Regions from separate parts of the Paenibacillus sp. J5 genome, predicted to be linked through region 4. Evidence: riboswitches for the same ligand, from Rfam matches in the RefSeq annotation. Region 4 holds a riboswitch; each other region holds the start of a gene.
What was found. Region 4 has a riboswitch for cyclic di-GMP ahead of ACY1JZ_RS08910 (O-antigen ligase family protein). Riboswitches for the same ligand answer to the same signal wherever they lie in the genome.
Positions count from the first base shown of each region.

Region 1: another riboswitch for cyclic di-GMP. It lies ahead of ACY1JZ_RS14090 (non-ribosomal peptide synthetase); the one in region 4 lies ahead of ACY1JZ_RS08910 (O-antigen ligase family protein).
Region 2: another riboswitch for cyclic di-GMP. It lies ahead of ACY1JZ_RS08170 (chemotaxis protein CheX); the one in region 4 lies ahead of ACY1JZ_RS08910 (O-antigen ligase family protein).
Region 3: another riboswitch for cyclic di-GMP. It lies ahead of ACY1JZ_RS19620 (methyl-accepting chemotaxis protein); the one in region 4 lies ahead of ACY1JZ_RS08910 (O-antigen ligase family protein).

Region 1 covers NZ_JBUEDD010000007.1:12,491-19,978, forward strand. The annotation lists gene ACY1JZ_RS14070 (potassium channel family protein) at 1-554, shown strand, start outside; gene ACY1JZ_RS14075 (TrmH family RNA methyltransferase) at 561-1,361, shown strand; partial or broken gene ACY1JZ_RS14080 (TerD family protein) at 1,409-1,927, shown strand; gene ACY1JZ_RS14085 (vWA domain-containing protein) at 2,009-2,707, shown strand; cyclic di-GMP riboswitch class I at 2,937-3,021, shown strand; gene ACY1JZ_RS14090 (non-ribosomal peptide synthetase) at 3,130-7,488, shown strand, end outside.
Region 2 covers NZ_JBUEDD010000004.1:154,469-161,956, reverse strand. The annotation lists gene ACY1JZ_RS08190 (ABC transporter ATP-binding protein) at 1-216, opposite strand, end outside; gene ACY1JZ_RS08185 (GntR family transcriptional regulator) at 213-629, opposite strand; gene ACY1JZ_RS08180 (hypothetical protein) at 651-1,370, opposite strand; gene ACY1JZ_RS08175 (response regulator) at 1,560-1,919, opposite strand; gene ACY1JZ_RS08170 (chemotaxis protein CheX) at 1,941-2,408, opposite strand; cyclic di-GMP riboswitch class I at 2,560-2,646, opposite strand; gene ctaG (cytochrome c oxidase assembly factor CtaG) at 2,850-3,752, opposite strand; gene ACY1JZ_RS08160 (cytochrome C oxidase subunit IV family protein) at 3,838-4,155, opposite strand; gene ACY1JZ_RS08155 (cytochrome (ubi)quinol oxidase subunit III) at 4,159-4,779, opposite strand; gene ctaD (cytochrome c oxidase subunit I) at 4,776-6,581, opposite strand; gene coxB (cytochrome c oxidase subunit II) at 6,651-7,488, opposite strand, start outside.
Region 3 covers NZ_JBUEDD010000011.1:64,218-71,705, forward strand. The annotation lists gene ACY1JZ_RS19615 (FAD-dependent oxidoreductase) at 176-1,723, shown strand; cyclic di-GMP riboswitch class I at 2,019-2,104, shown strand; gene ACY1JZ_RS19620 (methyl-accepting chemotaxis protein) at 2,192-3,976, shown strand; gene ACY1JZ_RS19625 (alpha/beta hydrolase family protein) at 4,048-5,697, shown strand; gene ACY1JZ_RS19630 (hypothetical protein) at 5,968-6,366, shown strand; gene ACY1JZ_RS19635 (PdaC/SigV domain-containing protein) at 6,692-7,488, shown strand, end outside.
Region 4 covers NZ_JBUEDD010000004.1:321,052-328,539, forward strand. The annotation lists gene ACY1JZ_RS08890 (DUF6483 family protein) at 1-326, shown strand, start outside; gene ACY1JZ_RS08895 (class I SAM-dependent methyltransferase) at 336-1,508, shown strand; gene ACY1JZ_RS08900 (histidine kinase N-terminal 7TM domain-containing diguanylate cyclase) at 1,726-3,396, shown strand; gene ACY1JZ_RS08905 (HD-GYP domain-containing protein) at 3,606-4,688, shown strand; cyclic di-GMP riboswitch class I at 4,721-4,913, shown strand; gene ACY1JZ_RS08910 (O-antigen ligase family protein) at 5,082-7,385, shown strand; gene ACY1JZ_RS08915 (hypothetical protein) at 7,465-7,488, shown strand, end outside.

The DNA of each region.
Region 1 (7,488 bases), on a different contig from region 4:
GTATCCAGGATATTGTGAGCATCGTAACGTATGCCGTCACAGCCGATTCAACCGATGAGGAAGCGATGCGCTCGCTGGGCATTCGCAACTTTGATGTGGTTGTCGTCGCGATTGGACAGGACATTCAAGCAAGTATATTGACGACGCTGATCTTGAAGGATATGGGCGTAGCCCGGATCATCGTGAAGGCGCAAAATGAGCTGCATGGCAAGGTGCTCCATAAGATTGGCGCAGACAAAATCATCTATCCAGAGCGGGATATGGGGCTGCGGCTCGCGCATCATCTCATCTCGCCGAACATCCTTGATTTTATCGAGCTGTCGGAGGATCACAGTATTGCCGAGATTCTCGCGACCGAGGGGATGATTGGGAAGAGCTTGAAGGGACTCAACCTGCGGGCCAGGTTCGGCTGCAACGTCATGGCCATCAAGAAGGGCACCGCCATGAATATCTCGCCCAATGCCGATGATCTGATTCAACCGGAAGATATTCTGGTGGTCGTCGGGAAAAATAAAGATCTCAAGAGCCTGGAGCTGGCTTATTCGGAAGGCTGATCATAGATGAATACACCGATTACACGAATTACATCCGTACAAAATGCAAAGGTCAAGCAGTGGGCTGCGCTGCTGGAGAAGAAGCACCGTGATCGCAGCGCCCGGTATATCATTGAGGGCGTTCATCTGATTCAGGAGGCGGCGGCATCGGGTGCCGAGATCGAATGCATCGTATTCGATGAGGAGAGAGGCATCCCTGCCGAGCTGAGAGACGATGCGGTGTCGTCGGCTGCTGGCGAATGGGTGAGCGCTGTGCCGACCATCCTGGCCAAATGTACGGGCACCTCCACACCGCCGCCTGTATTTGCTGTCGTAGCCAAGCGGAGCTATTCGACCGAGACCTTATATGATTCGCAGGCGCTCGTCGTCGTGCTCGACGGGGTGAGCGATCCGGGAAATGTTGGCACGATCATTCGCAGCGCGGACGCGGTCGGTGCGAGTGCTGTGGTGCTGGGGGCAGGCTGCGCCGACCTCTACAATCCGAAGACGGTGCGCTCTACGATGGGCTCGCTGTATCATCTGCCTGTGCTTCATGCTGATCTGGGAGAGCTGTTGCCTGAGGGCAAGCGCCGCGGCATGCGGCTGCTGGGCACGAGTCTGCAGGCACAGCACTCCTGCTATGGCTGCGACTGGACAGGTCCAACCTGGCTCGTCATGGGCAATGAGTCGAAGGGACTGTCGCCCGAGGCTGAGCGTCTGGTGGACGAGACCGTGCGCATCCCGATGCGCGGCAAGGCCGAATCGCTCAATGTTGCTATGGCGACTACGGTGCTGCTGTATGAGGCGCTGCGGCAGAGGGAAGGTTGATCGACTCATCCATGATGGACTAGTTATTATAGGGAGGCGGCACATCGATGAAGCTGCTCAAGGGACAGAAGGTAGATATTACGAAGGGGCGACGATTATCGTCCATTCTGATATGCTTTGGCTGGCAGGTCGGTAAAGAGACGATGGACATTGATGCGGCGGCATTCATGCTGTCTGCAAGCAGACGATGTGAGCAGGATGAGCATTTTATCTTCTATGGCAATCCTGAGGAACGGGGCGGTTCCGTCCACCACACAGCGGATGCCGATCGCGGAGGGAAGGAGCAGATCGCAGTATGGCTGGATCGTGTAGACAGTCAGATTGAAGCGATTGCCTTCACGGTCACGATTCATGAAGCAGAGCAGTTGGGCTATACGATGCAAGATGTGTCCGGCCTATATGTGAGTATCCGAGATGGGCAGACCAGAGCCGAGCTGTACCGCTATGAATACGGAGCCGAGTTGACCAAGGAAACGGCTGTCGTGGCAGGGGAATTGTACAGGCACAACGGAGAATGGAAATTCAACGCGATCGGGAGCGGTTACTACGGTGGACTGGAAGCATTATGCAGAAGCTTCGGACTGGAGGTCGAAGAGAGCAGCAGTCAAGAGCCTGCAGCAGCAGCAGCGGTGGAGACTCCTGTTCCCCTGAAGGAAGAGGCTCCGCCTCAGACGCCGATTGATCTGCGCAAGCGACTGGTGCAGATTACACTAGAAAAGAAGCAACTGAGCGGCGTGGTCGCACGGGTAGGTCTCGTCCTGGACATCTCAGGCTCAATGATACAGCTATACAGGAAGGGAACCGTCCAACAGGTTGTGGAACGCATTCTGGCGGTTGCCTGCAAGTTTGATGATAATGCGACACTGGATGTCTGGGTCTATGATTCGGAGTTCAGCCGCTTGCCTTCGGTAACGGAGCATGACTTCCCAGGCTATGTGAACAGAGAGGTGCTGGATAACCCGGCGATCTCCAAGTTCAGGAGCAATAACGAGCCGCTCGTTATGGAGGATGTGCTTCGCAAATATATCGATGAGGAACCTGGGGATACCCCGGTCTTCATTATTTTTATTAATGACGGTGGAGTGGACAAGAGAATTCGGAAGGTCATAGCCAATTCGGCGGTCCAGCCTGTATTCTGGCAGTTTGTTGGAATCGGAACCTCTAATTTTAAAGTATTGAAGGAATTAGATACGATGAAGGGGCGGATCGTAGACAACGCAGGCTTCTTCCAGTTGCACGATATAGAGAACGTATCGGATGAGCAACTGTACGATCAGTTATTGAATGAATTCCCTAAGTGGATTACGGCTGCGACAGCGAAGGGCATTATTAAGAACGCCCGCTAGTCCACTTTTTTGACACGATTCAACCTTGGCCCCTAATAGGTTTACTCCTAATATCGGTCAAGGTTTATTGATGTTTTTCTATGACAAAAGTCATAATTAGCTATAACTTTGCTTTTACATACTTACTTTTATACTATTTTGTATACGAAATTTCACAAAATCATGCATGTATTTTTATATCAACTATGATATATTAGGACTTGTAACTCATATGATGGTTTTATGTGACAACTGAATAGGGCAAACCTATCGAAAGGTAGTGACGCAAAGCTACAGGGGCTACAGCGGGAACGCTATGCCAGCCAGTTGCCGAACTTAAGAATGCTTCATTTTCTTAAAATGTAACTCTACTTTCGGCAAGTAGAGTTATTTTTTTGCTTTCATTCTTCTACTCTCATACACACTCAAAAGGAGCAATGAAAATGAACCAGTTGGAAGCAAAGGCATGGAACCGGACGAAATGGACAAATGAGCTTGACTTGCTGGGGGAGCCTTCGATTTTGAGGCTATATTCGGCTGCATCACAGGATAAGCAATGGAAGCATGAGTCCATAGACTCATGGCTCATGGAGGATAAAGCGCAGCTTCACGAGGCTTGTGAATGGGGAGGGGTAAATAATGAATCGCTCTTATGTGGTGCCTGGAGCGCACTGCTGAGCAGATACTTGCGAATGGAGCAGACGGCTTTTGCAGTCATTCGTTCGGCAGAACATACGGTTCCATTTATTATACATACAGATGCTAATGCGCCGATACATACCCATATGCTGCAGGCTCATGCTGAGCTTGCAGACAGGGAGCGTTCGGCTCTATCCCTGAAGGAGACCACAGAGCTATGTGGCCTGGGAGGGGAGATGCCTAGCTTGAATACGGGACTGCTGCTGGGAAAGGGCGTGCCTGCGGAAGAGCTGAAGCATCGATACGATCTGATTATTCAATATGATGATGGGAAGCTGGAAGTGCTATATGCGCCAGCCTTTTTTGCACAGCCATTTATCCACCGCCTGGCAGGGCATCTGCGCCATGTGATCATGGCGTGGCTGCATACGCCACAGCTTCCGCTTGGACATGTGGAGCTACTGACGGCGGAGGAGTGTGAGCTGCTTGCCAGTTGGAACTCGACGGATATGGCGTATCCGTCCGATACGACCGTACATGCACTCTTCGAGGAGCAGGTGGCGCGTGCGCCGCATCTTACGGCAGCAGTATGCCGGGGAGAACGGCTAACCTACCAGGAGCTGAATGAGCGGGCGGAATGCCTGGCATGGCAACTGCGGCGCAGAGGAGCCGAGCCGGGACAGATCGTCGGAATTATGGCCTCGCCTTCACTGGAGATGCTGACGGGCGTACTGGCGATCTTGAAGACGGGGGCGGCGTATCTTCCGATTGATCCGGCGTATCCTGCCGATCGTATCGCTTACATGCTGCAGGATAGCGGTACACGGCTGTGTGTCATCGAGCCTGGAATGCCGAGGGACGGCTTGTCCGGGTTCGATGGGGAGATTCTATGCGCGGCCGAGGCTGTGCAGGCAGGGGCAGCCACTCAGGGGACGGTCACTTGGGAGAACGAAGCTCGGCAGGGTGCGGATGATCTGCTGGACAGGCAGGCACAGCCGGATGATCTTGCCTATGTGATCTATACCTCAGGTTCAACAGGCAGGCCGAAGGGGGTCATGGTTGAGCATCGTTCGCTCATCAATCTCTGTACCTGGCATCAGAGAGAATTTGAAGTAAGCGACCAGGATCGCGCGATCAAGTATGCGGGCTTTGGCTTTGATGCTTCGGTATGGGAGATCTTCCCTTATCTGCTCGTTGGCGCTGCGATTCACCTCCTGCCGGAGGAGCTGCGGCTGGATGCCGGGGAGCTCCAGCGATATTGTGTGGAGCAGGACATTACGATCGGATTTTTGCCTACACAGTTCTGTGAGCAATTCATGGAGCGTGAGCTGCCATCTCTAAGGGTGCTGTTGACTGGAGGAGACAAGCTCAAGACGTTCCGCAAGCAGACCTACACACTGTACAATTGCTATGGCCCGACGGAGAATACGGTGGTCACGACCGCGTACCCGGTCACGGCGCTGTCCTCGAATATTCCGATCGGCTATCCGGTTCACAACTCGCGGCTCCATATTGTGGATGCCTTCGGGCAGTTGCAGCCGATTGGCATTCCAGGCGAGCTGTGCATCTCTGGCGATGGGCTTGCGCGAGGTTATCTGAATCAGCCGGAGATGACGGCGGAGAAGTTCGCTCCTAGCCCGCTTGCCGCAGGCGGCAGAATGTACCGTACAGGCGACCTGGCTCGGTGGACAGAGCAAGGGACAGTGGAATTTCTCGGTCGCATCGACCATCAGGTGAAGATTCGCGGCTTCCGCATCGAGATCGGCGAGATCGAGCACCGGCTGCTCCAGCATGAGGCTGTCTTGGAGACGATCGTAATCGATCGTGAGGATGCCTTGGGCGCGAAGTATCTATGCGGCTACTATGTAGCGGATAGAGAGCTGGCGGCCAGCGAGCTGGCGGCCTTCGCGGCGGAGCAGCTCCCGAATTATATGATTCCGGCCAAGCTGCTTCAATTAGAGGCGCTGCCGCTCACAGCCAACGGCAAGGTAGACAGGCGGGCGCTGCCGCTTCCATCTCCAGCAGGAGAACGGGAGCTGGAGACGAAGGAGGAGCCGCAGGGTGAGCTGGAGGTCATGGTGGCTACTCGCTGGCAGGAGGTGCTCGGCGCCGGGGGGATCGGAGCCTGCGAGTCCTTCTTCGAGCTCGGAGGAGACTCCTTGAAGGCGGCGATGCTGCAGACGAAGCTGGAGCGCAGCCTCGCCATGCGCGTGCCGGTGTCCATGCTGTATGAGCGCATCACGGTGAGGGAGCAGGCGGAATGGCTGTGCGCGGAGCTGCTTCGCCAGCAGGCTGTATCGGGAGGAGCCCAAGTGGAGGCGACCACGGCAATGATGGAGCCGATCGCCAGAGCGCCGGTCAGCGAGGTCTATCCGGTAGCTCCCGCTCAGCGCAGGCTGTACTTCATCGAGCAGATGGAGCAGGTCGGTACGGCGTATAATGCGCCATTCGTGTTCCGTATCGATGGCGAGGTAAGCCATGAGAGGCTGGAGCAGTCGCTGCGTGCTCTGATTGCCAGGCATGACGCGCTGCGGACCTCCCTGCACTGGGAGCGGGATGAGATTGTTCAGCGAGTGCATACGGATGTGCCATTCGAGCTGCTACAGATGGATGTTTCCGAGCAGGAGCTGGATGCCAGCCTTCGCGCGTGCATACAGCCGTTCGATCTGTCTTCAGCGCCGTTGTTGCGGGCGTGGCTCTTCCGGCTCTCGCCTGAGCGAAGGGTGCTGCTGATTGACGTTCACCATATCATTGTCGACGGCATCTCGGCGAATCTGCTCTTTGAGGAGCTGTCCAGCCTGTACAACGGAGAGAGTCTGCCGGAGCTTCGAATTGGATTCTCAGATTATGCGGTATGGTGCAACCGCGAGGAGCGCCAGCCATATAGGCCGAATGCCGCCGAATATTGGGCGCGGACGCTGTCTGGAGAGCTGCCGATTCTACAGCTTCCTTCGTCCAAGGAGCGCCCGGCGAAGCTGAGCTATGATGGAGATACGATCTCCCTGCAATTGCCTAAGGATACGGTAATGCAGCTTAAGCGGTTCGCCGCTGAGCGGGGAGCGACGCTGTACATGGTCTTGTTCGCCGCTTATCAGACGCTGTTGTTCCGCTATACGAATCAGGAGGACATTATCACCGGTGTTCCTGTCGCAGGACGCATGCATGAGGATGCCCTGAGGCTGGTGGGCATGCTGGTCAATACGCTGCCGGTTCGCTGCTATCCCGAGCGTGGCAAGACGTTCGCAGGATTCCTGAACGAGGTGAGATCGGCGCTGCTGGATACCTTCGAGCATCAGGATTATGAGCTGGAGGAGCTGGTTCGCTCGCTGAATGCCAAGCGTGATCCGAGCCGCAATCTGCTGTTCGATACACTGTTCGTCATGCAGAATACAGGGCAGCTAGAGCTCAAGCTTGCGGGAGCTAAGACAGCGGTTCATCGCTATGTTCATCCTATCGCCAAGTATGATCTGCTGGTGGATGTGAACGAGGAGGCAGATGGTCTGCGAATTGACCTGCAATATAGCACTGCGCTGTTTGATCGTGAGGAGATGGAGGCGCTTGGCGACCGCTATGTGCGGCTGCTAGCTGATGCCATCATCCACCCGGACAGACTGCTGAGCGAGCTGGCACTGCTGAGTGCAGAGGACACCCACCAGATCGTGTGTGGACTGAATGCGACCGCAGCGGCCTATCCGCAGGAGTTGACCATTCACCAATTGTTCGAGCGGCAGGCGGAACGGACACCGGATAAGACCGCCCTTGTATTCGGCTGCAGATCGCTGACCTACAGGCAACTGAATGAGCGGGCCAATCAACTGGCGCATACGCTGCGGCGTAGAGGAGTCGGTCGGGACGAGATCGTCGGCCTGATGGTCGAGCGCTCGCTGGAGATGGTTGTAGGGCTGCTGGCAATATTGAAGGCGGGCGGAGCTTACGTACCGATTGATCCCGAATATCCACAGGAGCGGGTGGCCTATATGCTGGAGAACAGCCGCACGCGGCTGCTGCTCACCCAGGAGGCACTCGCAGGTAAGCTGTCCTTCGGCGGCGAGATCCTGTTGATTGATCAGGAAGAAGCATATAGCAAGCAGAACGCCAATCTGCTGCATGTGAACGAGCCGCATGATTTGCTATATGTCATCTATACCTCGGGTACGACTGGC
Region 2 (7,488 bases), 170 kb from region 4:
TCTCTCATCGTCCACACGCTCACCGAGCAGCGTAATCGTACCGCTATCTGGCATGATCTGACGCAGCAGCAACTGGAAGGTCGAGCTTTTGCCCGAACCATTGGGCCCCACTATTGCTGAGATATACCCCTTGGGAATCTCCAACTGGAGCGGTCCCAGCCGGAAGTGCTCCCGCTCCAGTACAACTTGCTCCAACTGAATAATCGTATCCGTCATCTATCCGCTTCCCTCCCCTCTGTCGGCTTGCTCTGCCGCGCTGCAATGACCTCTCGCAATATCGTTTCCATCTCCTCCGATGTGCATTGCACACGCAGCGCAGCATCTACCGCCGCTTCGAATGCCGTCACGACAGATTGCAGCCTATGCCTGCTTCGCTCCTGCTCATCTACTCGGGCAACATAAGTGCCAGTGCCTTGCCGGGTGCGCAGCAGCCCCTGTACCTCCAGATCCTGATAGACGCGGCGGATCGTAATGATGCTGCACTTGAGCTGCTGTGCCAGCTCCCGGATCGATGGCAGCAAGGTGCCTTCCTCCAGTTGCCCGCTGACAATTAATGCGCGGAGCTGCACCGTAATCTGGTGGTAGAGCGGTTCCGCGCTCATCTCATTAATCTGAATAGGAATCCACACAGCATCACCTCGTCTCCTTCCTCATCGAACGGGCCGCTTCTTGAGCTTCGCCGTCATTAAGGCAGCCCCGCTTACGATAGCAGCAGCGGCCACCACTACTGAAGCCAGCAGCATGATCCACCACCCGCTTCCGTTCATCTGCCCCATTATAAAGGTGTTTACATCTATCCCCATCCTCTGCAGCATCACTGCTATGCCCACAAAGATTAACGTATATACAAAAGAGATGATGACAAAGGTTTTGCCAGAATAACAGATCTCCCAGTATACAAGCGTAACACCCATAGCGAGCGCATAAGCATACCATACGATGACCTGTCCCATGTAAACTACAGGATGGGGTACCGTATTCCATAGCTGATCCAGCGCCACATAGTGCAAGCCGAAGTAGTAGAGGATGCCTATACCCGTCATCAACTTCAGATGAAGCAGTCTTGCCCATACAATCTCCCCGATTGCAATCGGCATCGTTCGCCACATGGCCACCTTACGGCTATAGAGGTCATCCTGCCAGTAGCGGAATATCGTGCGATTCAACGCGAAGCCCATACAAGGAAGCAGCGACAGATAAAGAAAATTGACCATCCAGCTCAATCGTTGATAATAGACCGTTGACTCATCTACGAACGGTGTAAGGATAATCGCCAGATAGGTGTAGAATAGAATGTTGAATATAAAGGACGGCCAATCGCGCTTCAACTCAAAGCGCAACAGATGTATTGCCCCGCGCCAATGTTTCATAGACCCTCCTGGATTCAGTGTTATACTGTATATATTGATATACACAGTATAATGACTATGTCTCCCCCGTGTCAACTATTTGTTGCAGAATGTCCTGCAGCACAAGCCACACGGCCGAAAAAGCAAAAAATCTCCCCAGAGGGAGATTTCATGAACAAGCTATTCTCATCTATATGTAGGCAATAGAAATCAACCTAGCGCCTTATGTACGGCCTCGAGCACCCTGTCCTTTTGGAATGGCTTCACGATAAAATCGGCTGCCCCTGCCTGAATAGCACTCACAACCATCTGCTGTTGCCCCATTGCCGAACACATAATAATTTTGGCCTTGGAATGGACTTGGCGGATTTCTTTTACTGCTTCTACACCGTCTAGCTCCGGCATCGTAATATCCATCGTCACAATATCAGGCATATTTTCCTTATACTTTTGAATAGCCTCCAGACCATTCACTGCCTCGGCAACGACCTCATGCCCGGATTCCGTCAATATTTGCTTAATCATCATCCGCATAAAAGCAGCGTCATCCACGACCATTACTCTTGCCATCCTGAGTTGACCTCTCCTATTCTAAGCTGATTTGATTACAAGTTTTGAATAAATATCAATCACACCATACTCGCTCTCCAGCGGCGTCACAACAAAGTGATCCAGGGACGCCTTCTCCTGCTGCTGGTCAACGCTCGGATGCGAAATATTCACATCCAACCCTTGATTAGAGAACTCGGTTGCGATTCCACTCACAAACCAATTGCCGAATTCCATAATAGCGCTCCAGCCCATCTCGTCCAACTGCTGAATCTCCATTCCACCAAACATACGCCCGACGATCTGCTTGGCCGTCTCTTCATTCATGGCGCAGATGATGCGGCCATCCAGTTGCCCCAACATCTCGATCTTCACCGAGACATCAGGATCTGTGCTAAGCTGAACCTGCTCTCGCAGCTCCAAGGTCGAGACGGACATCCCCAGATAGCCTGATAACACATTGGAACCTACCCTTGATACTGCCTGATAATACTCCATACTTAAAGCCATGCGTTCTACACATCCCCTAATAAGACTAATTTACCAATCATGCACGAACAGAAATGAACGCCTTCTTGCACAACATAAACCGAAATGGAAAAATACAAAAAGGCCCTACTTTACGCAAGGGCAAACAGTACGCATAGGAGATATGCATCACTTGTGCAACCCGGCTGCCGTAGTAATATCATACTTTAGGCCCGTGGCTTTGCGCCCTTAATTTTCACTAAGTTTGCCCTATTAATAGTTCTTAAACACTATTTATTTTATACTATATATTGGTTCAATATGTCAATAGATTTAATTAAATGTCGTAAGATGTCGTTTAATGCACTTTTTGATCCAAAGTGTAACTCACCCTTCAGCACTCAATTTCATCGCATAGATACAAAAAAGCCGCCCAAGTGACGGCTATTTTGCAAACTATGCCTTTCATACCCCTGACTGGACCTAGCTGCCCGCCGGTTCAGGAGTCGGCACATCATCATTGGAATCGGAATGCTCGCGACGGTACCAATGATAGAACACGTAAGCCAGAATAATACCGTACATAAATTCCTGCACAAATTTCATCACAATGCCCCCGAGCTGCTGATCCTCCAGCGCAGGCATAAAATTAAAAAACTCTGGTCCTTGGAATTGCGCCAGCAGCAGACTGGTGTCGCCCGACACACAGTAGCCCATCGCATTGGCCCATATTTCAGGATCATTGTACATGGCAAATAAAGGCGAACCGGAGAAGATAATCAAGGCGCAGGCTGGTGTCAGCAGAACACCATTCGCAAACACATAGCCCATCTTCTTCACATCCGTAAGACGTGCCCATTCCTTTACCGGACATACAATTTGCCACCACATCATAAAGGCAGCGATCAACATGCCCAAGTAATAGATTCGATGTATGGTGAAATGAACCATTACATAATCATGCACAACCGGTACATGATAGATCGAGAACAACATGTTGAACAGCACCAGCGTCAGCAAGGGGTGCATCATCCATCTAAAAGGCCTCCAGAAGCTTGCAGAGAACACGTGCCTCCAGACAAATGCCGGAATACCCAGCAAAATGAGCGGAGGTACAATCAGATACGTAATCGACATATTCGTCATATGGAAGGTAAAGGTCAAATGACCCAGCAGCTCCAATGGCCCGCCCTGGCACAGATAATACAAGGTGATCCCCAACACGAACCACATTTTCGACTTTGCGGATACCTTCGCCTCGAGCGGATAATGTCTCTCCCTCCACGGGCCGATGATATAAAAGTACAGGATCGTTAGCGCGGCGCATACGAAGAGCACCACTGGACTCCACAAGTCTTCAAAGGAAAAGTACTGCAACCCCAGCACTTCGGATTACCTCCTCCATGTTAAAAATGAAGAAAGAGCGGTCACTACATCGCGACCGCCCATCTCCGCCTAATCAGGCTCGATATTACCACCAAACCCAATATTCAGCCATAACTACCATCGTAAATACAACAAACACACCTGTTAAAATTCCCACTGTAGCATACATATGGCCACGGTCCTTCATGTGCATCCAGAATGCCATCTGGATATAGACCTGAATGCCAGCCATAACTAGCAGCAAAATGTACGTGAACATAGTATTGATCTCGCCTGCTGCTACCATTGTGAATGCAAGGAGAGTCAACACCAGGGAGAATATATAAGCAATAATATGCTTCTGAGGGCCTTCGACTTTATGCCGTCCGCCCTGATGCTCGGAAGTAGAGTGGTTTCCCGCCATGAGTTACGCCACCTTTCCCATCAGGTAAACTACGGTGAAGATGAATACCCATACGACGTCGATAAAGTGCCAGTACATGCCGGCAACATATAGCTTCGGAGCCGTTACGGTATTCAAACCCTTCTTCAAAACCTGGAAGATCAGAATCGTAATCCAGGTTACACCGAATGCAACGTGAGCGCCGTGGAAACCAACGAGCGTATAGAACGAGGAACTGAATGCGCTCGTTGTATATCCATGCCCCATATGCACATAATGGAAAAATTCATAAATTTCAAGACCGAGGAAGCTTGCGCCCAGCAGTACGGTAACCGCCAGCCAGATCAGCATGGGCTTCACTTGATTTTTGTGCATCGCCTGAATGGAGAATACGCTCGTCAAGCTCGATGTAAGCAGGATGAAAGTTGCCAATCCGACGAGCCCAAGATCGAACAATTCTTGCGATGTCGGGTTGCCGTCGCCTACCTGATTGCGCAGCGCCAGAAACGCTGCGAACAGGGTGCCGAACAACACCGTCTCTCCGCCAAGGAATAGCCAGAAGCCAAGAACTTTATTGCGTCCTTCAAGGGTGGCTTTCTCCGGCTCATGCGGAAGCTGACCGTCTACATGCGTATGTGCACTCATGCTTTTACCCCCTTGTCTTGCAGTTCTTCCGGCTCAATATGGAACCCGTGATCATCAAACACCGATCTGAGGAACATACATCCGAATGTAATGAGCAAGCCAATGCCTGCAAATACAAAATTGTACATTAAGCCAAGTCCGGTAACGAACAGACCCAGCGACATCACAAAAGGCAGAATCGATGGCGATGGCATATGAATCGGACCAATCGGTTCAGCAGGCGTCATGCCCTTGTTACCGTCCATTTTTTCTTTCCACAGTGCGTCATAGCCGCGTACAAGCGGGGTTTGCACGAAGTTGTACTCTGGAGCCGGCGAAGGAATCGACCACTCCAATGTACGTCCGTCTTCCCATGGATCATTAGCCGCATTCTTAGGCTTAGCCCAAGTAACAACAACGTTGACCAGGAACACAATTGTTCCAATTCCCATCAAGATCGCGCCAACTGTACTGATCAGGTTCATCAGGTTCAAATCCAGGCCGTCCTGATACGTATAGATACGACGCGGCATCCCCAGCAAGCCCAGGAAATGCTGTACGAAGAAGGTCAGATGGAAGCCGATAAAGAAGGTCCAGAACGTCAGTTTGCCGAGTCCTTCATTCAGCATGCGTCCAAACATCTTAGGCCACCAGTAGTGCAGACCCGCGAAAATACCCAATACCAGACCACCTACGATGACGTAGTGGAAGTGAGCAACGACGAAGTACGAGTCATGGTACTGGAAGTCAGCAGGCGCAGCAGCAAGCATAACGCCTGTTACGCCGCCCATTACGAACGTCGGAACAAAGCCGACGGCGAACAGGTTGGCTGCCGTGAAGCGGATCGAGCCGCCCCACATGGTGAAGAGCCAGTTAAAAATCTTGATGCCTGTAGGCACGGCGATCAGCATCGTCGCAATCGAGAACAACGAGTTGGCGATTGGACCAAGGCCAGTGGTGAACATGTGGTGAGCCCACACCATGAAGCCCAGGAAGCCAATCAGCATCGTTGCAAACACCATCGAGCTGTAACCAAACAGCCGCTTGCGAGCGAACGTGCTGATTACTTCCGAGATAATGCCGAACGCAGGCAAGATCAGAATGTAAACCTCAGGATGTCCGAAGATCCAGAAAATATGCTCCCACAGAACGACGTTACCGCCATTCGCCACTTCAAAGAAGTTGGCGCTGAACAGACGGTCGAACATCAGTGCCGCCAAACCGACAGTCAGAGCCGGGAAAGCGAACAGGATGAGCGCAGATGTAATAAATGCAGTCCATGTAAACATCGGCATCCGCATGAAGCTCATACCTGGCGCGCGCATGTTGATGATGGTAACCAGGAAGTTGATTCCACCGATCAGCGAGCCGATACCGGAAATCTGCAAGCCGAGCACGTAGTAGTCTACACCATGATTCTGGCTATACGTCGTCGATGCCAGCGGCACATAGGATGTCCAGCCGGCATCAGGCGCTCCACCTGTGAACCAGCTCACATTCAGCAGCACGCCGCCGAAGAAGAAGGTCCAAAAGCCCAGTGCATTCACAAAAGGGAATGCAACGTCGCGCGCACCGATCTGCAAAGGTACGATCGCATTCATCAGAGCAAATAACAACGGCATTGCTGCCAGGAAGATCATCGTGGTGCCATGCATCGTAAGCAATTCATTATAAGTATCCGGGCTTACAAAGTCATTGAGCGGCTTCCACAACTGAAGCCGGATCAGGATCGCCTCAAGACCGCCGAGCAGGAAAAAGAAGCCCCCTGCAATCAGGTATAAAATCCCGATTTTTTTGTGGTCAACCGTTGTCAGCCAATCCATCAGGCCGCTATAACGCTTAACCGTATGTCCATGAGCCAAGGTTGGTACCCCCCTTAAAGTACTGTTATATTAATAGTCCAGCTTTTGCTCGGACAAATATTTGGCGATGGCATCAATTTCCTGTTCCGTCAGGTTGACTTTAGGCATGCTATTGCCTGGCTTAACCTCTTGAGGATCAGCAATCCAACGCTTCAGGTTCTCATAGGCGCTGCCTTCGTTCGCGTATAGCGGATTGTCGGTATTGATCAAGAAGCCCGCTACAGCAACCTTGTCGCCCATACCTGTCAGGTTCGGATACAACTGTCCGCCCTTGTCACCAATGGCATGGCAAGTCAAGCATTCGTTGACGAACTTCTCGGCAATCGCCGGGTCTGCTGGAAGCTCCGCAGGCGCCTTCATCGCTGTTACCCAGCGCTGGAAGGATGCCTCGTCCACTGCCTTTACCTTGAAGTCCATATACGCATGGGAAGGTCCGCACAGCTCGGCACACTTGCCATAGTAGACCCCAGGCTTGTTCGCCTCAAAATACATTCTGTTCACATTGCCGCCAGGGTTGGTGTCAATCTTGCCAGCCAGAGCCGGAATCCAGAAGGAGTGCAACACGTCCGCTGTCTTCGCCTCGATCGAGATGACCGCATTCGCAGGCACAACCATCTCCTGAGCCGTCTTGACGCCGTAACCAGGGTATTCAAACTCCCACCAGTATTGGTGAGCTGTTACTTTAACCTGGATGGCGTTCTCGTCATTGCTGTAGTCCTTAGCCAGTCCAAATACGGTCTTAACTGTAGGCACACCCAAAATAACAAGCAAAATAAGCGGAATAACTGTCCAAATGATCTCCAGCTTGTGGTTGCCCTCCACCTGTACCGGTATGCGGTTATCGCCTGGCTTCCTGCGGAACCGGATC
Region 3 (7,488 bases), on a different contig from region 4:
CGGAAACCATCCGGCTCCGTCTGTTTTTTCATGTTGGCCGCTGATGACGCTTCAAGCTGCATCGGTGAAGCTCCAGGATGATGCCGCCGTGCCACATTATTTATTGTCCAATCTGTTTAATACTCCGTTAATTGTAAATTATAGTAAGAATGAAACGATTAATGGAGGGATCTGCATGTCATTGTTGGAGCCGTACTGGCGGGAGACGGAGAGTCTGCCCGCATTCGAAGCGCTGCGGAAGGATGAGAAGGCGGATGTCGTCATCGTCGGCGGGGGCATCACTGGAATCACAACGGCTTACCTGCTCGTTCAGGAAGGGTTGAAGGTCGCCTTAATCGAAGCCGACCGGTTGTTGAATGGCACGACAGGACATACGACAGCCAAAATAACCGCCCAGCATCACCTCATTTACGATGAATTCATCCAGCACTTTGGACAGACGACGGCTAGACTCTACTATGAAGCGAATGCTGAAGCGATGGGGCATATACGTGATATGATCGGGAAGCACCGGATCGAGTGCGATTACAGCGAGCAGGATGCCTATCTGTATGCAACGACAGAACAGTCGGCCCGCAAGATGGAGAAGGAATATCGAGCGTATACCACCCTGAGCATCGCCGGTGAGCTGGTGGATCGCATTCCATTCCCGATCGGCATCACCAGCGCACTCCGCATGACAGGGCAAGCGCAATTCCATCCATTGAAATATCTGGCTCACCTGGTTGATGCTCTGCGGAAGGCGGGGGCGCACATCTATGAGCATACGGTTGCCGTCAACGTCCAGGAGGACGGAGGCGAGACGGCAGTGCTGACACGGGATGGGCATAAAATAACCGCAAAACGTGTAATCGCCTGCTCGCATTTTCCTTTTTACGAGGGGATGGGCTTGTATTCTGCCCGCATGTACGCTAGCCGTTCCTATGTGCTTGCCTGCAAGACCACAACGCAATTCCCAGGGGGAATGTACCTATGCGTAGATCAGCCCAGTCGGTCATTGCGGTCGGTCTCGGCAGATGGGGAAAGCCTCGTGCTTATTGGCGGAGACGACCACAAGGCGGGACAAGGCAAGGATACCCGTGAGCATTACAAGGCGCTAGAGGCGTTCGGCGAGGAAGTGCTGGGACTGGATCGCATCGAGTATCAATGGTCGACCCAGGACTTGATTACATTGGACAAGATGCCTTATGTGGGAGCGATTACCGCCTCCCGTCCCGACATTCTGATTGCAACAGGATACCGAAAATGGGGAATGACCAATGGCACAGCCGCCGCGCATGTGCTGAAGGACATCGTCCTCGGCAAGGATAATCCGTATATCGCGATGTATTCGCCGTCCCGCTTCTATGCAGATCCCAGTCTGAAGCGGTTTTTCGTCGAGAATTTCAATGTGCTCAAGCATCTGGTCAAAGGCAAGCTGGAGATGCCGGATACGAGCATTGGCGCCCTGTCCAACGATCAAGGCGCTGTTATCACCCTGAATGGTGAACGCAAAGGGGCATACAGAGACCCGCAAGGCCAGCTCCACATCGTCGACACGACCTGTACTCATGTCGGTTGCGAGGTGAACTGGAATGCCGGTGACCGCACGTGGGATTGTCCCTGCCACGGCTCCAGATTTTCGTATACGGGGGAGGTCATTGAAGGCCCTGCCGAGAAGCCGCTGCAGCGCGTGCATCATGATATGCTGGATAGCCTGATGGGAGAGAATTCGGGGTACTAGCTGCTGCGTGATGCTACAGGGGAGCCTCAGCTAGGGTTCACTAGGCAAGGTCTGAGAGGCTGGCTCTCCCCTGAGCCCTAGCCGTCAGGCGAGCGCGAAAACCTGCCATGATCCGACATCTATTTACAAAATTTGCACACTCTCGTATAATCTATGTATTGCTGACTAGGTGCCTACCTGGATCGTTCGCAAGAACCAGACATTCAGCCAGAACGGCAAGGAGACGGGGTCAGCAGAGACAGGAGCGGACAGGCTCAGGTCGACGTACCGTTGGGCATATAGAGAACATATCTTGAACTGAAAAGGGCAAGCATGTCGAAAGGCATGTACGCAAAGCCATGGGCCTAAGGGGAATGCTGCTACGGTCGCCAGGCTGCCGAGTGCGAGATTGACGCATAGCTATCCTTTTCCGGGTGGCTTTTTTGCATGTCTGTCCTTTCCTCGGGGTTCATCGAAGGAGTGGAGAAAATGAAAGTTAACACCGCAACATTCAGCAAGTTCAAGCTTCCCCGCGTTTCCCTCATGTTCAGTGGCGGCATCGTCAAGCAATTGATTGTCGTCGTGAGCATCATCACCGTGGTCAACATCGCATCCGGCATCACCATCACTACGCTCAATCGGGTGGTTTCAGACGATATTGAGGTAACCAACCTGCTGGCGGAGCGGGAGGGCGGCTATCGCGAGATTAGCAACAGCATGCTCCAGACGATGCTGTATATGGTGTCTCTGATTCACGGCACCGGTTCCGGCCCCGAATCGGACAACTCCCGCGAAGCCTACATACAACAGACGCTTGAGGCGATTCCCAAGAAGCTGGATAATCTAGCGCAGGACTTCCAGGCGCTGGACGAGCAGTTCATCGCTGAAGACGGGATGCATAAATACTCTGGGCAGATCAACGTCATTCAGATGGCTTACAATAATCTGGTCAGCATTCATGAGAAGATCGACACCAATATGAGTGAATTCGATAAGCGTGATCTGCTGCAGAGTCTGCTGCAAACCTATACCGTGATGCTGCAGTATTCTACAGAAAAGCTGGACGAGCGCTTCACGAATGATATAGCCGTTACGAAGCAGGCGCTGTCCGACCGGGTGGACATGACGACTGTCGTCATCATTGTCAACATTATTGTCCTTGCCATCCTGCCTTTCCTGATGTCATACCGGGTGGCTATGAACATCCGGCGCGGCCTGCGCAGCATCACGCGGCGAATCAATGCTTACAAGGACAACGACTTCACCTATGCCGACAGCTATTCCCGGAACAATGAATTTGGCGCCATCGACCAGATGCTGCAGGAGATGGGGAATAATCTGCGCCAGACGGTCCGGTCTACTCATCATGTCAGTCAGGAGGTGCTGCGTATCTCGGAAGCGATGGATGGGCAATCGAAGCAGAACAAGAATATGTCCGAGGAGGTCAAGGACGGGGTCGACCACAGCCAGACGCTGCTTCAATCCCAGCATGACGAGACAGCCTCCATCTCCTCCATTACGGAGCAGGTGTCCGCAAGCTCTCAGCAGATCGACGCCTCCAGCCAACAGATTAACGAGGATATGCAGCAGATGCGCCAATCGGCGCAGACCGGCCTGCAGCGGATGAATACGGTGATGACACAGGTACATGAGACGATCGAGCAGTTTGCCTCTCTGATCGCCTCCTTCCGCACGACACAGGAACGGTATGGGCAAATTAGCAGCTTCCTGACCGGCATACAGGATATTAACCAGCAAACCAATCTCCTCTCGCTCAACGCTTCGATTGAGTCGGCGCGAGCTGGCGAGCACGGGCGCGGCTTTGCAGTCGTCGCCGAGGAGATTCGCAAGCTGTCTACCCAGACGGACGAGATTGCTCGCAATATATCCGCCGAGCTGCATCTGACCCGGCAGGATTTGGAGCAAAGCGCCCAGCGGATGTCCGCCTTCAACGCAGTCATTTTGCAGACGAGGGAGGCTGGCGAGCACGCTAGCTCAACCTTTGAGCAGTTAGAGGCGCAGTCGGGGATTCTGTCCGAACAGATGACAGACATCTCTGCTGCCATCGGAGAGATTAGCCGCGGCATGAACCTGATCGTCCAATCCGTAGATAATCTGGTATCGACTTCTACAGATGTGAATGGGAAGATGAACACCATGAGTGAGCTCGCCAGCCGACAATTGCACGCATCCAATGAGCTGAGCGAGCTGTCTCAGAATTTGAAGCAGAGCTCCTCGCTCCTGCAGGAGCAGACTTCGTTATTTAAAGTTTAGGCTTTTTAATGTGGAACTTTATGCTCGTTCAAACGTACTACGTATAAGTTAATTTGGAGAGGAGTTCCATAATGAACAACTATTCCCGCATGCTGCGCAAGACCGCAGCATTGTCGCTCGCTGTAGCTCTGCTGACTGCATCCGCCCCCGCCTTCGGCGCTGCTCCCATCTTGAACACTGCGGCTGCGGCTTCATCTGCAGCTCAGGGCATTCCACTGCGACCTGCAGCCGCGCAGATCGGAGCAACGGTCACCTGGGATGAAGCTACGCGTACCGCAACAGTCACACTGGGAGACAGCAAGCTAGTGCTATTCGTCGCCGAGGGCAGAGCCCAACTGAATGGACAGCCCTTCGAGATTGGGCAGCCCTTGCACGTTGTGAAGCATCAGACCCATATTCCGGCCGATCTGCTCGCCCGCGCCTTTAACGAGGCCGGGCAGCAGGACGCCGCGTCCCGGCTGGCTGCCGCGCTGCTGGCAGGCGATGCCGACTCAGCCTATGCCGTTTTAAGTCCTGCGATGAAGCAAGCCATCGGCTCGGCCCAGCAGCTCGGCGTCATGTGGAGCGGCTTCGAGCAATATCTGGGCAAGCCGGAGCAGGAGCTTGGGCGCGAGACTACCAGCAATAGCGTGCACACCAATACGGCCATTACGTACAAGTCGGCCAAGACAGCCTTTGTCTTCACGATCCGTGTCAGTAAGGACGGGCTGGTGGATGATTTCAATCTCGTGCCATCGGTGCCAAGCAAGTATCAGAAGCCCGATTATGATAAGGGCAATTATACCCAACAGGAGATCAAGCTTGGCGATGGCTCCATGGCCTTGCCGGGCACGCTGACGCTGCCGAAGGGAACTGGTCCATTCCCGGCCGTTGTGCTTGTGCACGGCTCAGGGCCGCATGACCGTGATTCCTCGATCGGAAGCGCCAAAGTATTCCGCGACCTGGCTGTAGGACTCGCCAGCCAGCAGATCGCGGTACTCCAGTATGACAAGGTCACGTATGAGCATACCGTCAAGATGTCGTCCAACCAGAAGATCACCATTCAGGAGGAGACCGTTCAGGATGCGCTTGCTGCTGTCCAGTTGCTTGCTAACACGCCAGGGATTGATAGCAGCCGCATCTATGTCGCCGGTCACAGCCAGGGCGGCTTCGCTGTCCCACTTATTGTCGAGGCAGACCGAAGCGACAGCATCGCTGGCTCCATCATGCTAGCGGCTCCGGCTGGACGGTTCCAGGACCTGCTCGCAGAGCAGCAGCAGGAGCTGCTGGCACGCCTCAAGGAGCTTAAGCTGCCAGCAGAGACGATCGCTGCTCAGGAGCAGGCGTTGCAGTTCTGGCAATCTGCTGTCGACGTGATCAACGACCGCCAATATTCCACCGATAAGCTACCCGCTCAGTTCCCGCTGCAGCCTGCCTACTGGTGGTACGCGCTGCGTGACTATAAGGCAGCGGAGACGGCTGCCAGCCAGAAGGGTCGGCTGCTCGTGCTGCAAGGTGAGAACGACTGGCAAGTGCCGTTGAAGGAGCTCACTGCCTGGAAGGATGCGTTGAAGGATCGCACCGATGTCACCTTCAAGTCCTATCCGAATGTGAACCATCTGCTTGCAGAATATAAGGGCTTATCCGTCGGCAGCGAATATTACGAGCCAGCCAATGTGTCCTTCCAGCTCATTCAAGACATGGCCGCATTTATTAATAACTCGTCGGATGCCTCAAAATAGCCCGCACACCCTGCTACAGAAGGCTTGACCCGCCATAGCAACCGCTAACGAATTGTCGTAACAGACCTGATCACTCCGATCAGGTCTGTCTGGCGTTCTCACTAATCTTACGAGGCCACCGGCATCGCCCCGGCCGCTAGGTGCCGAAGCTGTAAGCGCACAATCGCAGGGACAAGCGTGGGAATTAAGGCTTGTACAGCTATTCATCCATACCGCCCCTACTAATCTCTCATAGAATATAGCATCCCCCAACGAAAGGAGAGATTACCCATGCCAACCTTGATTAACTATAACCGTGGTCTTGTCGGGAACCAGGCAGGCCTTCCTGTCCCACCGGCAGTTAATCTTCCAGTAGGCGTAGATACGCTGCTGGTCACACTGGGCATCTATGTGGCTCAGCCGACTAATTTCCTGGAGATCCTATCAACCATCGGTTCCATTAATGCTGCTCCTACTTCTCTCGTCTACACCGTAACGGTCGATGGCATCCCTTCGGGCTCCGCCTTCCAGAGTGTCACCACCGCTACCCAGAGCGATACGACAGCCTTCCAGACGATCCTGACCAATGTCCCGGTAGGCCATCATGTCATCCAGCTCTTTGGCCGTTCGACAGTTGCACTGGCCACAGCCAACGGCCCAATCACCATCTCCGCCTCCGTATACGCTTAGCCTGCGCCAGCGGCGGCAGCTTATCGAGAGAACACGTTGCAAGCATCAAGCAGAGCCAAGGGAAGGGCATCGTCCCCGCCCCTTGGCTCTTTGCACTGTCCGCATGGCATTGGCGCAAGAGATACGTGCGGCAAGATTGCTCTGAGCGCCGACATTAGCTATGATGGAGACAGATCAACAGGACGCCCGCGGCTTCCCATGAAGAACCCACCCTATGAACCTTGTGCGCCGCAGCTACGTCTCTTTTCATGTAGAGATCAATACCGTCTCCACCCCCCAATATTCAAGACAACAAGGAGCGTGACCGACAGTGCAAGGAAGAACTGTGAAACGAAGCAAACCATGGACATGGATCGCTGCGCCGCTTGCCGCAGCGCTTCTGCTTGGCGCCGCCACCTTGCCGCTTGCAGCTAGTCCGACCTATGCCGCCTCGACTGCTGCTGCCTGGACAAGCAAAATACTTATGATCAAGGTAGACGGAAAGACGCTGCAGGTGCCCGGAGGAGTATCTGCGGAAGGCGACACTTATATTGGCTTGCGGTTCTTGGCTGATGAACTCGGGCTGACCACAACCTGGGATAGCAAGACGAAGATTATTACGACCAGCAGTCCGACCAAGACCATAACAATGCAGGATCAGAGCACCGAATTCAAAGTGAACGGACACAGGATAAGCGGCAAACCGGTCATCGTCAAGAACGGCTCCGCTTACCTTCCGCTCCGCTTCCTTCTGGAGCAGATGGGCTATGAGATCGTGTACAATCATAAGGAGCAGTTGATCACCATCAATCCGATTGTGGAAAACTCACTCATCCTTAGCAACAAGGACATCGATCATTCGACATCTGACCGCCATTTTGCCATTCAATACCCGCAGCTAAGCGGCATGAGCGAGCCGGAGGCACAGGGCAAGATCAACAGCTTCCTGGAGAAGCAAGCCAAGGAATTTGAGCAAGCAGGCAAGGAGCTGTTCGCACAGAGCAGCAGTATCGATCTGATCGAAGGCACGCAGTTGTACTATGATGTTAACTACACCATTACGTACAATCAGGATGGCAAGCTGAGCATCGTCTTTGATCATTATGAATTTACAGGTGGCGCTCATGGCAATTACGGCAAGCA
Region 4 (7,488 bases):
CGCTGGATCGCTCCGGTACGACCGCTGCCGACCCGGACGAGGAAGCGCAGGAGCTGGAGCGGCTGCTTGCGCCCTATAAGCTGCCGGAGCCGCTCGGCCGGCATCTGCTGCGCTGGCATGAGGTGAATGGGCGACTCGCCAAGGCAGAGGATCTGCTGTATGAGCTGCTGGAGGACGGCGCTCTGGAGGCGGTGGAGGCGCAGCGGTTCTATCGCCGCCTGGAGCAGTTGGAGGATGAGCAGTTGGAGGCAGGCGGTCTGTCGCGCAGCGAAATCCGTGAGGCAACGGAGCAACTGGAATTGCAATGGAATCAACAAGGAGTGTAGGGATAAATCATGGATAATTGGCAGCAGCAGGTACAGCAATGGTTTGAACAGCACAGTCTCCATCAGGCAACGCTTAGCCAGCCGCGCCGCAAGGACGCAGGCTATCCGCTTAGGACGATGATTCGTCCAGTCAGCCTGAAGGGGACGCTGCATTATCAATTTGAGTATCACGAGCAAAGCAAGGTGACACATGACAATCTGCTGCCGCAGGAGGCCGCCCGCAGAGCGGCAGAGCTGCTGGAGCAAAGCTATCGGCAAGCGCTGTTCAAGACCAGTGAGGCGGATGTGCAGCTTCTGCTTAGCAAGAAGGGAAAGGCTGCGCTTCTGCGCAAGCCTGCAACAACATCGGCTAAGCAGCTTCCTCTTGAGCATAACCGGAAGAAGCGTTATGTGCTGGAGGAGGGGACGCCCGTCCGCTTCCTGATTGAATTGGGCATTATGACAAGCGATGGGAGGGTTCATGCTAAGAAGCAGGATAAGTTCCGGCAGATTAACCGGTTTCTGGAGATCGTATCCGATGTGCTGCCTCATCTGCCGACGGACAGGCAACTGACGATTGTTGACTTTGGATGCGGCAAGTCGTATCTGACCTTTGCGCTGTATCATTTGCTGGTGCATATTCATCAGCTCGACATCCGCATTGTCGGTCTGGATCTGAAGGCGGATGTTATCTCGCTATGCTCCAGTCTGGCTGAGCGGCTCGGCTACAGCGGATTGGAATTCAAGCATGGCGATATTGCAGAGTATGAAGGGCACGCGCAGGTTGATATGGTCGTTACGCTTCATGCTTGCGATACGGCAACGGATGCGGCTCTAATCAAGGCGGTACACTGGGATGCATCCGTCATTCTGTCTGTGCCATGCTGCCAGCATGAGCTGTATGGTCAGATTGAGAGCGAGACGATGACTCCCCTACTGTCGCACGGCTTGCTGAAGGAGCGATTCGCTGCGCTGGCAACGGATGCCCTGCGCACTCAGTTGCTTGAGGTGGTAGGGTACAAAACTCAGGTGCTGGAGTTTATTGATCCGGAGCACACGCCGAAAAATCTGATGATTCGGGCATTCAAGTCACCCGGCGCTGACCGCCGCAGCAAGTGGGAGGAATATGTTCGGTTTCGCGACAGCATTCAGGCATCGCCCTATATGGAGAGGCATCTTGGCGACCGTCTGCCTAAGCTCTAGCCAAGGGGGCCTTTCGAGTACAGGTCATAATGAGCGGGACGCATCTGAATAAGCCCGGACCATTAAAATATAAGAAAGTTACTAAAAAAAATGGTGGCAATACAGCTATACTTCTGTCCATCATTTTTGTAATATGTTAGAATAGCAACAAGCATTACAAAGTAATGCAGGTTTTAGTCCCAGAGTAATAAGAGATTATGTTGAATGGGTGAAACGTGTGGGACTTGAAGTATGGTCGGAGTTACTCTTTTTTGTCATTCTGTTTGTAATGTTTGCCATCATATTTCTGCTAAATACCATCACAGTTCTACATAAGGTCTACCTGGTCTTTCATTTCCTTATGATGCTGTGGCCAATCAGCCAATTCGCAGTTTCGACAACGGAAAATCCTATGATGCAGCTCGTTTATTTGAAGATTTCTTTTGTCGGCCTGTCCCTGCTTGGACTGGGGTGGCTGATTTTTGTATTTTATTTAAGCGGGCAGTCCTATCTGGTGACGAGAAAAACACTCTTCTGGTTCAGTGTGCCCGGTATGCTATCGGCGGCGGGGGTGCTATTCAATCCGGGTGGCTGGTTTGTTCAAGCGATTGATGGAGCATTCAGGCAGCGGCAGTATGGGCCGCTCTTCTGGTTCACTATGTTTTCATTGCTGCTGTATGTGATGGTATCGCTCTATCACTTGTATATCTCTTCCCGCACAGCGAAGACGGCAAGGCAACGGCTGCAGTTCGGGATGGCTGCTGTCGGCATGATGATCATATGTGTGTTCGCTTGTGCCGATATTGTAGTCAATGTGCTCATGGAGGAGAAGTTCACTCAGGTTAACGGCCTGACTTCATGGGGAATCGTTCTCTGCGGGCTATACTTTCTCATTGCTATCCAGGGCTACAAGGTGTTCCACGTAGTACAGTTGGATCAGAAAGATGTGTTTGACAGCATGAGCACAGGAATCATCGTGCTGGATGAGCATGGAATTGTAGTAGACATCAACTCGGTGCTCAGGCCGTTGTTCAATCTGCGACCAGGCGATATTTTGGATATGTCCCGCTTCTTGGCGCCCTTGCATATTGTCGGGAATATGGACGTATTTCTGTCAAAGTACGAGCAGCGCAGCCCGGAGGGAGCGCAGGTCGAGATTACGCTGGGCAATGATACGCATATGTCCATCTATACAGCGCCGATATTCGATTCGAACACGCTGTTGCTCGGCCGGATTATTACCTTTCAGGATATTACGGAGCTTCGTCGTCAGGTAGACGTTACACAACGTCAGAATGAGGTGCTGCTGGAGCGCAACCGGGCGTTGATATTAATGCAGGACGAGCTATATAAAACGAACCAAATGCTGGAGCAAATGGCGGTAACAGATAGCTTGACCGGCTGCTACAACCGACGCTATCTGATGCAGCAACTGGAGCATGAAGTGATGACGAACATGAGATACCAGATTCCATTTGCGATCTTTCTGTTTGATATCGACCTGTTCAAAAATGTCAATGACCGATTCGGGCATATTATCGGCGATGAGGTGTTGTCCAGCACGGCTGCGGTTGTCAAGAAGGCGCTGCGCCGGACGGATATTTTAGCCCGCTATGGCGGGGAGGAGTTCTCTGTTTATCTGCCCCATACCAATCAAGAGCAGGCGATGCTGCTTGCACAGCGCGTGAAGGAGGCCGTGGAATTCAATATTATTCAACCTGGACAAGGCAATCAACCGATCGGAGTGACGATCAGTCTTGGCATGCTGGCTATCGACAAGGGAGGACGCATCTCTGTTGATAATCCGAAGGCGTATCTGAGGGAGCTGTTCTCTGAAGCTGATGCGGCCTTATATGAAGCAAAGAACGGTGGACGAAATCGGATCGTCTCCATGTATAGAAAAGCATGAGACGTGCAGTCTCTTGCAGCGAGCAGCCTTTGAAGGGGGAGCTGAAGGTCTGCTTGCCAGTTGAATGAGGCGCCGCTACAAGTCCAATGCCAGTTGCAGGCTGAGGAGAGCTTGGGCTTGTTACCGCCTGCTTGCCACTAATGTGAGCCCGCAGCCTGTATGCCAGGTTGTAGGCCTTTCTTAATCCAGCATCGAAAAGGGCGATAACAATGAGAAGAGTGAATATCGGGTCAGTCCGGTCGGGAGAACGGCTGGCCAAACCAGTTCTGCGGGAGAACGGACACGTTCTGCTAGGTCTGGGGGTGGAATTAAATGATCGCTTTATCGATCGACTTCGTGATATGGGGGTCGATTATGTATTCATTGAGGATCATGTAACGGATGACATTATGCCGGAGGAGGTTATTCGCGAGGAGACGCGCAAAAATGCAGTGGATTCTGTGTATAAGACGATGAATTCCATTATGGATAACCCGGCGACCAAGGGAAGAGCTGTGGCTCCAGAGCTTGGACGCACCTTTCGCAATGTGTTCGGGCAAATCCTGCAGGATCTTATGGGGCGTCGAGAGGTACTGGTCAATCTGGAATCGATTCATACCAGTGATGCGTACCTGTTTCAGCATTCTGTTAATGTCGCTGTACTGGCGGGTATTATCGGACTCGCCAAAGGCTATAACCGCAATCAGCTTGAGGATCTGGGCATCGGGGCGTTGTTGTTCGATGTGGGCATGACCCAGGTGCCGCAGGAGCTGCTGAAGAAGAAGGCAGCGCTCACGAAAGAGGAAATGCAGGTCGTGCAAAAGCACACAGTCGAGGGCTTTAATCTGCTTCGCCACCAGTATGATCTATCGCTGCTGTCGGCACACTGCGCGCTACAGCATCATGAGCGCTATGACGGGACAGGCTATCCGCGAGGCTTGAAGAAGGACGAGATTCATGAGTATGCCCAGATTGTCGCCATTGCAGATGTGTATGACGCGCTGACATCGCCGCGTCCACATCGCCCGCGCTATACGCCGTCCGAGGCGATCGAATATTTATTTGCTGCAGGTAATTCATACTTTGACGTCAATCTGATTCGCCTGTTTTGCAAGCATATCTCGATTTATCCGATTGCAACGACCATACAGCTTAATTCGGGTCAGATCGGAGTCGTCAGTGCAAATGATTCATTGGCTGTCCACCGCCCGACAGTGCGCATTATTCAGGAGGCGGATGGGACGAAGGTGAAGGAGCCGTATGAGATTGATCTGAAGGACAGTCTCCATCTGATGATCTCCAAGGTTCTCTAGTACGTGCAGCCGACAAGGGTCGGTAATGAATTATACGAAAAAGGCAAACTTGTCTAAAGGCAAGGACGCAAAGCTATAGGGTCTAAGGTTCGTTATAAGCCGCACAATATCGGGCAACAATGCTGGTAAGTGTAGTTTATAATTCAATGCGCAGGTACGCTGTGGAAGCAGCTTCGATGCGCTTGCGGCAGCAATGTCGGAATGATTGGCAGCCTGGCTACCGTAACATTATGCATAGATTCCCGTACTGGTACGGGTGGCCAGGCAGCTACCGCAAGGTAAGCTGTTTTTTGCGTTATGGTGTGAGTGATGTGCCGGAGCATGACAATCAGCTATTAATTTATTGGCGCGCGATGTGCTTGCTGCCTTGCTGCCGGTCTGGAGGAAGATAGGATGATTAAAAGCGGAGTTTCCCAAGCTGTCGGCATGCTGCTGCTTGTCGCTCTTCTGGCAGGAGCCTGGAGGGACGGCTTGTACTTCGATGCGGATTATTATGGATTTGCGGCCTCGCTTCAGCTATCCGCAGCGTGCTTGCTCGTCTTCAGCATCGCAACGGGCAGTGTCAGCCCATGGGGCGGAAGGTCTTGTCCACGGCTGCGACGCAGTATTCCGCCATGGGAGAGGCTGCTTGCAGGCTGGCCATTTCTGTTATCCATCGCTTATCTGCTGCATCTGGCTCAAGAGCCGGTATCCATGCAGCATACGATCTCGGAGGCGCTGCGCTGGGCAAGCAGCGGCGCCTGGCTCCTGCTGACCTGCTATGCGGTCTCGTGTAGGGGCGGCAGGCTTGGCCTGCTGCTGGCGCTTCAGCTTACCGGAGGGGCAATCGTCTGGACGGGTCTTGGGAGCTGGCTTGGGTGGCTCCACCTTCCGAAGGCACTGCTAGGCAGTGGCAATGCACAGATCTCTGCGCTTGGGTATCGACTGGCGGGCTTGTTTCAGTACCCGAACATGCTGGCCGTTGTGCTGGGCAGTTTCTTCGTATGGTATCTGCTGCAGCTTGTACGCCCGCTGCCAAGCGGATGGCATGGCAATAGACGCCTCCCAGCGCGACTGCAGGTACTGCTCCCGGCGCTGCTGCTAGCGCCGACACAGGCAGCGCTGCTGCTGACCGAATCGCGCGGCGCCTGGCTCATCACCGCCCTCGGCTGGCTATGCACGCTGCTCGTAATGCGCGGAGGCGAACGCGCTGCCTTGCTGCGTTGCTCAGCGGGCTCGCTGCTCTGCGCGGTGCTGCTCTGCCGCGTGCTGGTGCAGCAGAGCCCCGCTGTGCAGGGGCACGTCGCACCGCCTGCGGTCAGCGCGCTCGTCATTGCGCTGGCGCTGGGTGGCGCCGCGTTGCTGCTGGCACTGCGCCAACCGCTGCGCCAGCAGCCGCGCAGCGGCCGCCGCGTGCTCGCCAGCAGCGCTTGGAGCTGGGGCGCGCTCGCCGCAGTGGTCGGCTCAGCGCTCTGGCTGCTGCCGCAGGCGCTGGGCGGGCGTCTTGGCAGCGGCCAATATGAGACAGCCGGCGCGCGGCGGCTGCTCTATGAGGATGCGCTGCGGCTCTGGCGCGAATCACCGTGGCTAGGCTTCGGCGGCGGTGCCTGGCGTGTGCAGTTCGAGCGCATCCAGCAGCAGCCCTATGTCGGCAGCAGAGTGCACAGCGCTTATCTGGACATCCTGCTCGATCTTGGCGCAGTTGGTCTGGCGCTGCTGGCGGTAGCCCTGCTCCTTAGTCTCATCGCGGTGAGCCGCCGCTCCGCCTTCATCTGGACGCTGCCGCCGCTGGTGCTGTTGGCGCATGGCGCGATCGATTTGGACAATGCCTTCGGCTTCTACTGGATGCTGCTGCTGGCTTATCTCGCCCTGTATATGCTTCCGCAGGAGGCCGCAGGCGGCAGTGGACAAGTCCAATCGCGGGTGAATAATACGCTAATAGTTGAGGAAAGGCCGATAGGCGTGGGCGACCCGGTATGCCTGCCTCCAACTCCAGCCTGCCCATCCCGTGAACGCAAGCGCTCTGAAAGGGAAGCTTGGGATTCCGGGCCGGGTGTCGCTTCTGCTGTGGATGAAGAGGCTGGCGTGCATCGTTCTGGCAGGTGGAGGCGGCTCGCTAAGCGAACGGGTCTGGCCGTGCTGGCGTTAGGGCTGCTCCTGGGCGCGGGGATCGCGCTCCGTCTGCATCTGGCGCAGGCGGCTTATGAGGAGGCCAGCCGTCTGCCGCTCTCGCAGCGGCAGGAGCCGCTGGAGCGCTCCCTGAGGCTGAATCCCTACGAGCAGCAGAGTCGGCTGGCACTCGCGCCGCTGCTTGCGCCGTCTGCCCGCCTTGAGCTGCTTGAGGATGGCCTGCGATACTCGCCACAATCGTCCGACCTGCTATGGGAGCTGGGGATAGGCCATGCGGAATCGGGCGCCTGGGAGCAGGCAGCGCACTACATGGAGCTGGCGTTGCAGCGCGATCGTTATAATAAGGAACGGCAGACGAGGGCTGTTATCGAGATGGAGAAGCTGGCTCGACAGCTCGCCATGGAAGAGAAGCAGCAGGAGTCCGGCTATGCCGCCTCTGCAGCGCTTGCCTTGTATGCGCGCTATGAGCAGCTCGCACGCGAGCTGGCGGAACGTTCACATACTGCCAATGACCGGCGGTTTGAGCTGACGCTACTGGCTCAGCAATATGCGGAATATAGCAGGGGGCTGCTGCAGGGAGCCAAGTAATGCCCATGCGCCATCCGTCCAATCCAAAGCTGCATCCACCGAATAGGATGTATGAAAGCGATAGGGAGGAGAGGGAATCATGGCAGTTGCAAGGGTAAGACCG